DNA from 3 places in the Streptomyces sp. NPDC020299 genome. Region 1 is predicted to be linked to each of the others. Evidence: riboswitches for the same ligand, from Rfam matches in the RefSeq annotation. Region 1 holds a riboswitch; each other region holds the start of a gene.
The links. A riboswitch is a leader RNA that binds a small molecule or an ion and turns the genes downstream of it on or off. The one in region 1 is predicted to bind S-adenosylmethionine.

Region 1 (2,889 bases):
TGTTCTGTCATTCGGTCAGCCGCGTCAGGGCGCGTCGGGCGCGTCAGCCGCCGGCGACGGCCGGAATGATCGAGACGCCCGCGCCGTCCGGCGTCGCCGTTTCCAGACCCTGTTCAAAACGCACGTCGTCGTCGTTGACGTACACATTGACGAAGCGGCGCAGCTTGCCCTGGTCGTCCAGGACGCGGGCGGCGATGCCGGTGTGGTTCTTCTCCAGGTCGGAGATGACGTCGGCGAGGGTCGCACCCTCGGCCTGGACCTCGGCCCGGCCGCCCGTATAGGTGCGCAGGATGGTCGGGATACGGACGGTCACGCTCATGCGAGGCCTGCCTCTCGGAACGAATCGAGGTTGGGGCGGATCGTGGCGGTCAGGCCGGTGCCTGCCACCGCGTCCAGGGTCTTGAGGCCGTCGCCCGTGTTGAGGACGACGGTCGTCTTGGTCGGGTCGAGGACGCCGTCCTTGATCAGCTTCTGGGTGACGCCGACCGTCACACCGCCCGCGGTCTCCGCGAAGATGCCCTCCGTGCGGGCCAGCAGCTTGATGGCGTCCACCACCTGCTCGTCCGTCACATCCTCCACCGCCCCGCCCGTGCGGCGCGCGATGTCGAGGACGTACGGCCCGTCCGCCGGGTTGCCGATGGCGAGGGACTTGGCGATGGTGTTCGGCTTCTGCGGGCGTACGACGTCGTGGCCGGCCTTGTACGCGGTGGACACCGGCGAGCAGCCCTCGGCCTGGGCGCCGAAGATCTTGTACGGCTTGTCCTCGACCAGGCCGAGCTTGATCAGCTCCTGGAGCCCCTTGTCGATCTTGGTGAGCTGCGAGCCGGAGGCGATCGGCACGACGATCTGGTCGGGGAGCTGCCAGCCGAGCTGCTCGCAGATCTCGTACGCCAGGGTCTTGGACCCCTCCGCGTAGTACGGCCGCAGGTTGACGTTGACGAAGCCCCAGCCCTCGCCCGCCGGGTCGCCGATCAGCTCGGAGCAGAAACGATTCACGTCGTCGTAGTTGCCCTCGATGCCGACGAGCTCGCCGCCGTAGACCGCGGCCATGACGACCTTGCCCTGCTCCAGGTCGTGCGGGATGAACACACAGGAACGGAAGCCGGCCCGCGCCGCCGCGGCACCGACCGCGCCGGCCAGGTTGCCGGTGGAGGAGCAGGAGAGGGTGGTGAAACCGAAGGCGCGCGCCGCCTCCAGCGCCTGGGCGACCACGCGGTCCTTGAAGGAGTGCGTCGGGTTGCCGGAGTCGTCCTTCACGTACAGACCGCCGGTCACGCCGAGCTCGCGGGCCAGGTTGTCGGCCTTGACGAGGGCGGTCCAGCCGGGGTTGATGTTCGGCTTGGTCGCCACGTCGGCAGGGACGGGCAGAAGAGGCGCGTAACGCCAGATGTTCGCGGGGCCCGCCTCGATGCGCCGGCGGAGTTCCTCGGTGTCGTAGGCCGAGAAGTCGTAGGCGATCTCGAGCGGGCCGAAACACTCCTCGCAGGCGAAGACCGGTCCGAGCGGCACCCGGTGGCCGCATTCGCGACAGCTCAGAGCCGCGGCGGGGCCGAGGTCTACGGTGGAGTCAGTGGTGCTTGCAACAGTCTGCGCAGCCATGTGAGGCGAGGCCCTTTCTCCTCATCTTCCTCACGACGCATCTCGCCGTGAGACGGATTTGGCACCTTCCCGAGCCGGGGAGCCTCGCGGAACGATCAGGACTGGTCACTGATCTACGAGAACCGACTGGAGGGTTGCCGGGGCTTCATCGGGCCGTGTCCCTCTGCCCCTCTGGATGAGCGGTATGCGGTTGTGTGTGCGGTTGTGAACAGCGGTGGCCTCGGACATGCGATGGTCATCCGCGTTGTCCAAGACTGTAACCGAAGGCCGGGACAGTTGAGATAGTCGTCCGAACCGCGAGACAAACAGTGAGGAGCCGCCCACCGTGCTGGAGGAAGTAGAGCGCTGGCTGAGCACCCGCTCCTGGTCCGTGACCGATCGTCCGCTCCACCAGATCCTGGCCGCGAAGCAGCGCACGGGCCAGTCGGTCAGTGTCGTGCTGCCCGCGCTCAACGAGGAGGAGACGGTCGGCGACATCGTCGCGATCATCCGTCACGACCTGATGCGGCAGGTCCCGCTCGTCGACGAGATAGTCGTCGTGGACTCGGGGTCGACCGACCGTACCTCCGAGGTGGCCGCCGCCGCGGGCGCCCGGGTCGTCCACCGCGACGCCGTCCTGCCACGGATCCCGGCCGTACCCGGCAAGGGCGAGGTCCTGTGGCGCTCGCTCCTCGTCACCGGCGGGGACATCGTCTGCTTCATCGACGCCGACCTGCGGGAGTTCTCCTCCGACTTCGTCTCGGGGATCGTCGGCCCGCTGCTGACCGACCCGGACGTGGACCTGGTCAAGGGCATGTACGACCGTCCGCTCGGCGGCGCGAGGGGACAGGGCGGCCGGGTCACCGAGCTGATGGCGCGCCCCCTGCTCAACATGCACTGGCCGCAACTGGCCGGCTTCGTGCAGCCGCTGGGCGGGGAGTACGCGGCCCGCCGCTCCCTCCTCGAACAGCTGCCCTTCCCCGTCGGGTACGGGGTGGAGCTGGGCATGCTGGTCGACGCGCTGCATCTGGTCGGCCTGGACGCCCTCGCCCAGGTGGACGTGGGGGTGCGCAAGCACCGCCACCAGGACGGGCAGGCGCTGGGCCGGATGGCGGCCGCCATCTACCGCACCGCCCAGCTCCGGCTGGCCCGCGGGCATCTGATCCGGCCCTCCCTCACCCAGTTCGAGCGGGGCGAGGACGGCTTCGAGCCGCGCACGTTCTCCGTGGACACGGAGGAGCGGCCGCCGATGGTGGAGATCGCGGAGTACGCGGCGCGACGGGTGGCCTGACTTCCGGCCGCATCCCGTCC
Region 2 (2,889 bases), on a different contig from region 1:
GTACAACGCCGAGGTCGCCCTGAGACTCCTCGACGGCGAGACGGGCCCCGTACGGGACGCCGTGCTGCTGAACTCGGCGGCGGCCCTGGTGGCCCTGGACCCGGCTCAGGAGCCGCTGGCCGAGCAGCTGAGCGCCGGGATGCGCAAGGCGGCCGATTCGATCGACTCCGGCTCGGCCAGACGGACCCTGGAGCGCTGGGTGGCCGCGAGCAACGCGTAACGCCGGAGGGCCGCGGGAGTACAGTGAAGAGGTGGTAGCTCTCCCGCGGCCGCTCCGCTTTCCCCTGCGGTGTCCGGGAGGGCGGGCCGCGAGGAGCGAGGCATGATCCACTCAGCCGATATCCGCGAGTGGCGCAACCGCGACGTGATCGATCCCAGGGGCCGCAAGATCGGGGCCCTCGAAGCGGTCTACCTGGACACCACCGACGACACGCCCGCCATGGTCACCGTCCGCACCGGGATGCCGACCCGGCATCGGCTCGTCTTCGTCCCGCTCGACGAGGCGACCCTCGGACCCGGTTACGTGCGGGTGGCCCACGCCCGCGGGCAGGTGAAGAAGTCGCCGTCCATCGGCATGGACGACGTCCTCCCGGCCGAGCGGGAACACGAGATCTTCGAACACTACGACAGGCCCTACGAGGCCGGTGCCGCACGCGGGCGCCGTCTCGCGCGCGGCTGACCGGTCTGCCGGAGGATGTGGTCACCCATGGCGCTCTTCCTGTTCCTGATCATCGTGGCGATCGTCCTGGGACTCGTCGGCGTGGCGAACGGGTTGTTCTACCTCCTGGTCATCGGCGCGGTGGTCCTGGCGCTGGACCTGGTGCTGTTCGGTATGCGCTGGTCCCGGCGCTCGCATCGGCACCACTTCGTCCGCTGACCTCGACGCGAGGCGGGTGTCCCGCGATCCGGACACGGGTTGCGGGCCGGTGATCGGCTCGCGTACGTTCTTTCGCAGGTCATGAGTGACAGTCATGAGGCCCCGGCCGACTGTCCGGCAACCCTCCGTCCGTGGCGGGGTGCCCCGGGTGAAGACCAGGCCGCAGGCAGCGAGGTCTGCGGCAAGCGCGGACCCCTCGCACGCCAGGGGTCCTGGTCGTCGAGGGAGCCTTCCGTGAGCAAGCGAATGCGATAGGGCGCCGAGCCCCGCCTCCGCATACCCCTTTCACCCTGTCGGCGCTGGAGCACCCGTTCGCTCGCGTCGGCGATCTCCGCCTGCTTTCACGGGAGTACACCCATGTCCGTCTCCGCTCTTGCCGCCGACCAGTCCGTCTGTGCCCCGCTGCCCGTGCTGGGCCGGGACGTCACCGTGCCGCTCGTCACCGGCGGCGAGGTCTCCTACGCCGCGCTCGACTACGCGGCCAGCGCCCCCGCGCTCCAGCGGGTCTGGGACGACGTGGCCGCGTACGCCCCGTACTACGGCAGCGTGCACCGGGGCGCCGGTTACCTCTCGCAGCTGTCCACCGACCTCTTCGAGAACGCCCGGAAGACCGTCGCCGAGTTCCTCGACTGCCGGGACGACGACCAGGTGGTCTTCACCCGGTCCACCACGGACTCCCTCAACCTGCTCGCCCGCGCGCTGCCCGCCGACTGCCAGGTCTTCGTCTTCGAGACCGAGCACCACGCCTCGCTGCTGCCCTGGCAGGACGCCCGGGTCACCTGCCTCGACGCCCCGCGCACCCCGCGGCAGGCCGTCGAGACGCTGGAGCGGGCCCTGGCCGACCGCGACCCCTACGGTCCGGCCCTGGTGTGCGTCACCGGCGCCTCGAACGTCACCGGCGAGCTGTGGCCGGTCCGCGAGCTGGCCGCCGCCGCCCACGCGCACGGCGCCCGGATCGTCCTGGACGCCGCCCAGCTGGCCCCGCACCACCCGGTGTCCGTCCGGGACCTCTACGTCGACTGGGTCGCCTTCTCCGGGCACAAGCTGTACGCCCCGTTCGGCTCCGGCGTCCTCGCCGGTCGCGCCGACTGGCTCCAGGCTGCCGAGCCGTACCTCGCGGGCGGCGGCGCCAGCCGCAAGGTCAGCCGGCGTGACGACGGGGGAGTGGACGTGGAGTGGCACGACAGCGCCGCCCGCCACGAGGCCGGCTCCCCGAACGTCATCGGCGCCTACTCCATCGCCTCGGCCTGCAAGGCACTCACCGAGGCGGGCTTCGACACCCTGGTCGCCCGGGAGGAGTACCTGATCGGGAAGGTCCGCGCGGGCCTCGCCGAGGTCCCCGAGGTCCGGGTCCTCTCCCTCTTCGGCGACGACGCCCCGCGCGTCGGCGTCATCTCCTTCGTCGTCGACGGCTGGAACAGCTCGCACTTCGCCGCCGCCCTCTCCGCCGAGTACGGCATCGGCGTCCGCGACGGCCTGTTCTGCGCCCACCCCCTCCTGCGCACCCTGCTCGGCAGCGACCCGCAGACCCAGGGCGAGTGCGGCGCCCCCGAGGCCGCACCCGGCGAGAAGTCCCTCAACGCCATCCGCGTCAGCTTCGGCGCGGGCACGCCGGACGAGCACGTGGAGCGGTTCGTCGGCGCGGTCCGCGAGCTCGTACGCACCGGCGCGAAGTGGAACTACCGCACCGAGAACGGCCGTTGCGTGCCGGCCGTCTGATCACCGCCGCCACCTCCGGACCCGCGGGCGAGCACGGCGGCCGGTCCCGGGGCCGCCGCCCCGCTCGTCGCGGGCGGCGTGGTCCGCACGGGCTGCTGCCCGCGCGGCTCCCGGTGGCGGGCAGTCCCCGCAGGCGGCCGAAGCGCGGTTCGCGGTCCGGCCGGCGACGGCACCAAGGCGTGGTCGTACGACCCGGCCCCGGGCGGCCTCCTCCGCATGGCGGCGTCCGGCGGCACCGCCATGCGCGCGGCGACGACGGCGTGCGGGCGTTCGGCCTGGACGGCCCCGCTCAC
Region 3 (2,889 bases), on a different contig from region 1:
GGCGGCATGATCCTGGGGCTGGTCTTCTTCTCGACCATGCAGGGCTTCATGCTGGTCTTCAACCTCTACACCCAGCTCGGCCTCGGATATTCGCCGCTCAAGGCCGGACTGGTGATGGTGCCCTGGTCGGGCGGCATGATCGTCGGCTTCGGGATCGCTCAGGGTGTCGCCCGGTTCGGACGGGCCGTACTGCAGGCGGGCGCACTGGTCATGGCGGCCGGTGTGTTCGGCGTGTGGCTGACCCTCGACATGGTGGGGGGCGGCGTCGGCCCCTGGCAGCTCCTGCCGGCCCTGCTCGTCACCGGCACCGGGATGGGGCTGCTCATGGCGCCGTTCTTCGACATCGTGCTCGCCAGTGTCGAACAGCACGAGACGGGCTCGGCGTCCGGCACGATGACCGCGATGCAGCAGCTCGGCGGCGCCTTCGGCGTGGCCCTTCTCGGCACCGTGTTCTTCGGTCTGCTGGGCGGCGGCGTCGCCACCGCCGTCGACCACCACTCGGCCGGCCTGCGTGGTCGACTGGCTGCCGCGCACGTGGCGCCCGCCGTCCAGGAGCGCGTCGTGGCGGACCTGCGTCAGTGCGCCTCGGACCGCGCCGTCGCCAAGGATCCTGCCGCGACCCCGGCGTCCTGCGCGCGCCTGGAGAAGGACTCGCGGTCCGCCGTGACCTCACCACAGGCCGGTGCCCGGATACCCGCCGCGCTGGACGCCACCGCGTCGTCGGCCTTCCGGAGCGGGTTCGGCTCCGTCATGAAGACGGTGCTGTGGATCGTCGACGGCATGCTCGCCCTGACCTTCCTGCTCTCGTTCCTCCTGCCGCGCCGCGCGCGCCCCGAGGAGTCCGCCGGGCACTGAGCCGTGGCCGCCCTCTCAGAGGCCGTGCACATCACCCGGTCCGACTGGACTGCCAGCCGCGTGTGAGTACCTCTTCGGGGCCGGAGCAGGAAAGGAGCCTCCATGTCGTCGTCGACCAGGCGAACACCGCGTCCTGGCCGAACTGCCGCCCCAGCGCTCGTGCTTGGTGGTCGCTCAGGCCGACGATCGCCGCGCTGACCTCGGTGTGCCTGCTGTCCGCGTCACCCCCGACAGCGGGCCACCACCGAAGTTCCCGTCGGCGCAGCAGGCCGAGCATTTCTCGGTGGGCGCGGTCGTTGTCCGGTCGGGACGCGAGACGGCCGCGAGGGTTGTGGGCCGTGACGACGTGGATGGTCTCCCCGTCCGGGGCAGGAAACGAGCCGACCGTCACCCCGCGCGGTGCCGGTGCCACTCGGACCGTGCCTTCGGGCAGTTCGATGTCCACGACCGCCTGCTGGTAGTGCGTCCACTGCGGCATCCGGGCGATCCGTGTGCCAGCGGGCATGAGGGCCTCCGTGCGAGAGGGACCCCCTTACCCGCTGGGCAGGGAGATCCGCGCTTACCCCCACAGGCCGTGGGGGCCTGGTCTTCCCTGGAGGGCACCTTGCGCGGTGGGCGAGGTTGCCGGCCGACGCTCGTCCAGGGGCGCGATCGGCTTCGTGACCGGGACGGATGCTTGCACAGGAACCGGCTGGAAGTCCAGCCGCCGAACGGTCAGGTGAGTGTGCCGGCCAGTAGCTGTTCGGTCCATACGGTCTTGCCCTCGCGGGTGTAGCGGGTGCCCCAGCGTTCGGCCATCTGGGCCACCAGGAACAGGCCGCGGCCGCCCTCGTCGGTGGTACGGGCGCGAAGCAGGTGTGGCGAGGTATGGCTGGTGTCGCTGACCTCGCACACCAGCCACCGTTCACGGATCAGCCGCAGGGTCGCGGGGCCGCCGGCGTACCGGTAGACATTGGTGACCAGTTCGCTGGCGATCAACTCGGTGGTGAACGCCAGGTGTTCCAGACCCCATTCGGTCAGCTTGGCCGAGATCAGTGCGCGGGCGCGGGCCGCGCTGGCGGGCTCCGCCGGCAGATGCCAGGAGGCGACATCGTCCGGTGGCAGCATGCGGGTGCGGGCGATCAGCAGAGCGACGTCGTCGCTGGGGCGAGACGGCACGAGCGAGTCGACCACCGCTTGGCATGTCCGTTCCAGGGCGTCCGCGGGGCGGGTGAGCGCTGCGCAGAGCCTGGTCAGAGCGGTGTCGGCGTCGATGTGGCGTTCACCGATGACTCCGTTGGTGTACAGGCACAGCAAGCTCCCCTCGGCCAGTTCGATCTCCCGGGCCTCGAACGGCAGGCCGCCCAGGCCGAGCGGCGGGCCGGCCGGCAGGTCGAGCGGAGCCACCTGTCCGTCCGGCGCGGTCACCACCGGCGGCGGGTGACCGGCGCGGGCCATGGAGCACCGGCGGGACACGGGGTCGTACACGGCGTACAGGCAGGTGGCGCCGACGGTCTGCTCGCCCACGGGCCGTTCGCCGACCACCTCCTGTTCGGCCGCCAGCAGGTTGACCAGGTCGTCCAGGCGGGAGAGGACCTCGTCCGGTTCCAGGTCGAGACTGGCGAGCGTATGTACGGCGGTGCGCAGCCGGCCCATGGTGGCGGCAGCGTGGATACCGCGTCCCACCACGTCGCCGACGACCAGGGCGACCCGGGCCCCGGACAGCGGGATGACGTCGAACCAGTCGCCGCCCAGGCCCGGGGCCGCGCTGGCGGGCAAGTACCGCAGAGCCACCTCGACGGCCGGCTGGTCCGCGACCGCCCGGGGCAGAAGGCTGCTCTGCAGGGTGAACGCGGTCTGCTGCTGCTGGGTGAAGCGCCGGGCGTTGTCGATGGCGACGGCGGCGCGCGAGGCGAGTTCCTGGGCGAGGGTGAGGTCGTCGGCCTCGAAGGGATCGGGGCGGCGCGAACGCCACAGGGTCATCGCGCCGAGCACCAGGCCGCGTGCGGCGAGAGGCACCACGATCAGGGAGTGGACACCCAGGTCCGGAGCATG

Region 2: another riboswitch for S-adenosylmethionine. It lies ahead of ACH45E_RS12615 (aminotransferase class V-fold PLP-dependent enzyme); the one in region 1 lies ahead of thrC (threonine synthase).
Region 3: another riboswitch for S-adenosylmethionine. It lies ahead of ACH45E_RS05810 (DUF3293 domain-containing protein); the one in region 1 lies ahead of thrC (threonine synthase).

Annotation. Positions count from the first base shown of each region.
Region 1 is NZ_JBIRWL010000029.1:38,731-41,619, forward strand. It holds gene ACH45E_RS42245 (ubiquitin-like small modifier protein 1) at 44-319, opposite strand; gene thrC (threonine synthase) at 316-1,599, opposite strand; SAM riboswitch class I at 1,618-1,781, opposite strand; gene ACH45E_RS42255 (glucosyl-3-phosphoglycerate synthase) at 1,925-2,869, shown strand.
Region 2 is NZ_JBIRWL010000004.1:273,790-276,678, reverse strand. It holds gene trpD (anthranilate phosphoribosyltransferase) at 1-220, shown strand, start outside; gene ACH45E_RS12625 (PRC-barrel domain-containing protein) at 323-679, shown strand; gene ACH45E_RS12620 (hypothetical protein) at 707-877, shown strand; SAM riboswitch class IV at 955-1,071, shown strand; gene ACH45E_RS12615 (aminotransferase class V-fold PLP-dependent enzyme) at 1,235-2,596, shown strand.
Region 3 is NZ_JBIRWL010000002.1:357,451-360,339, reverse strand. It holds gene ACH45E_RS05815 (MFS transporter) at 1-855, shown strand, start outside; gene ACH45E_RS05810 (DUF3293 domain-containing protein) at 887-1,360, opposite strand; SAM riboswitch class IV at 1,406-1,520, opposite strand; gene ACH45E_RS05805 (SpoIIE family protein phosphatase) at 1,570-2,889, opposite strand, start outside.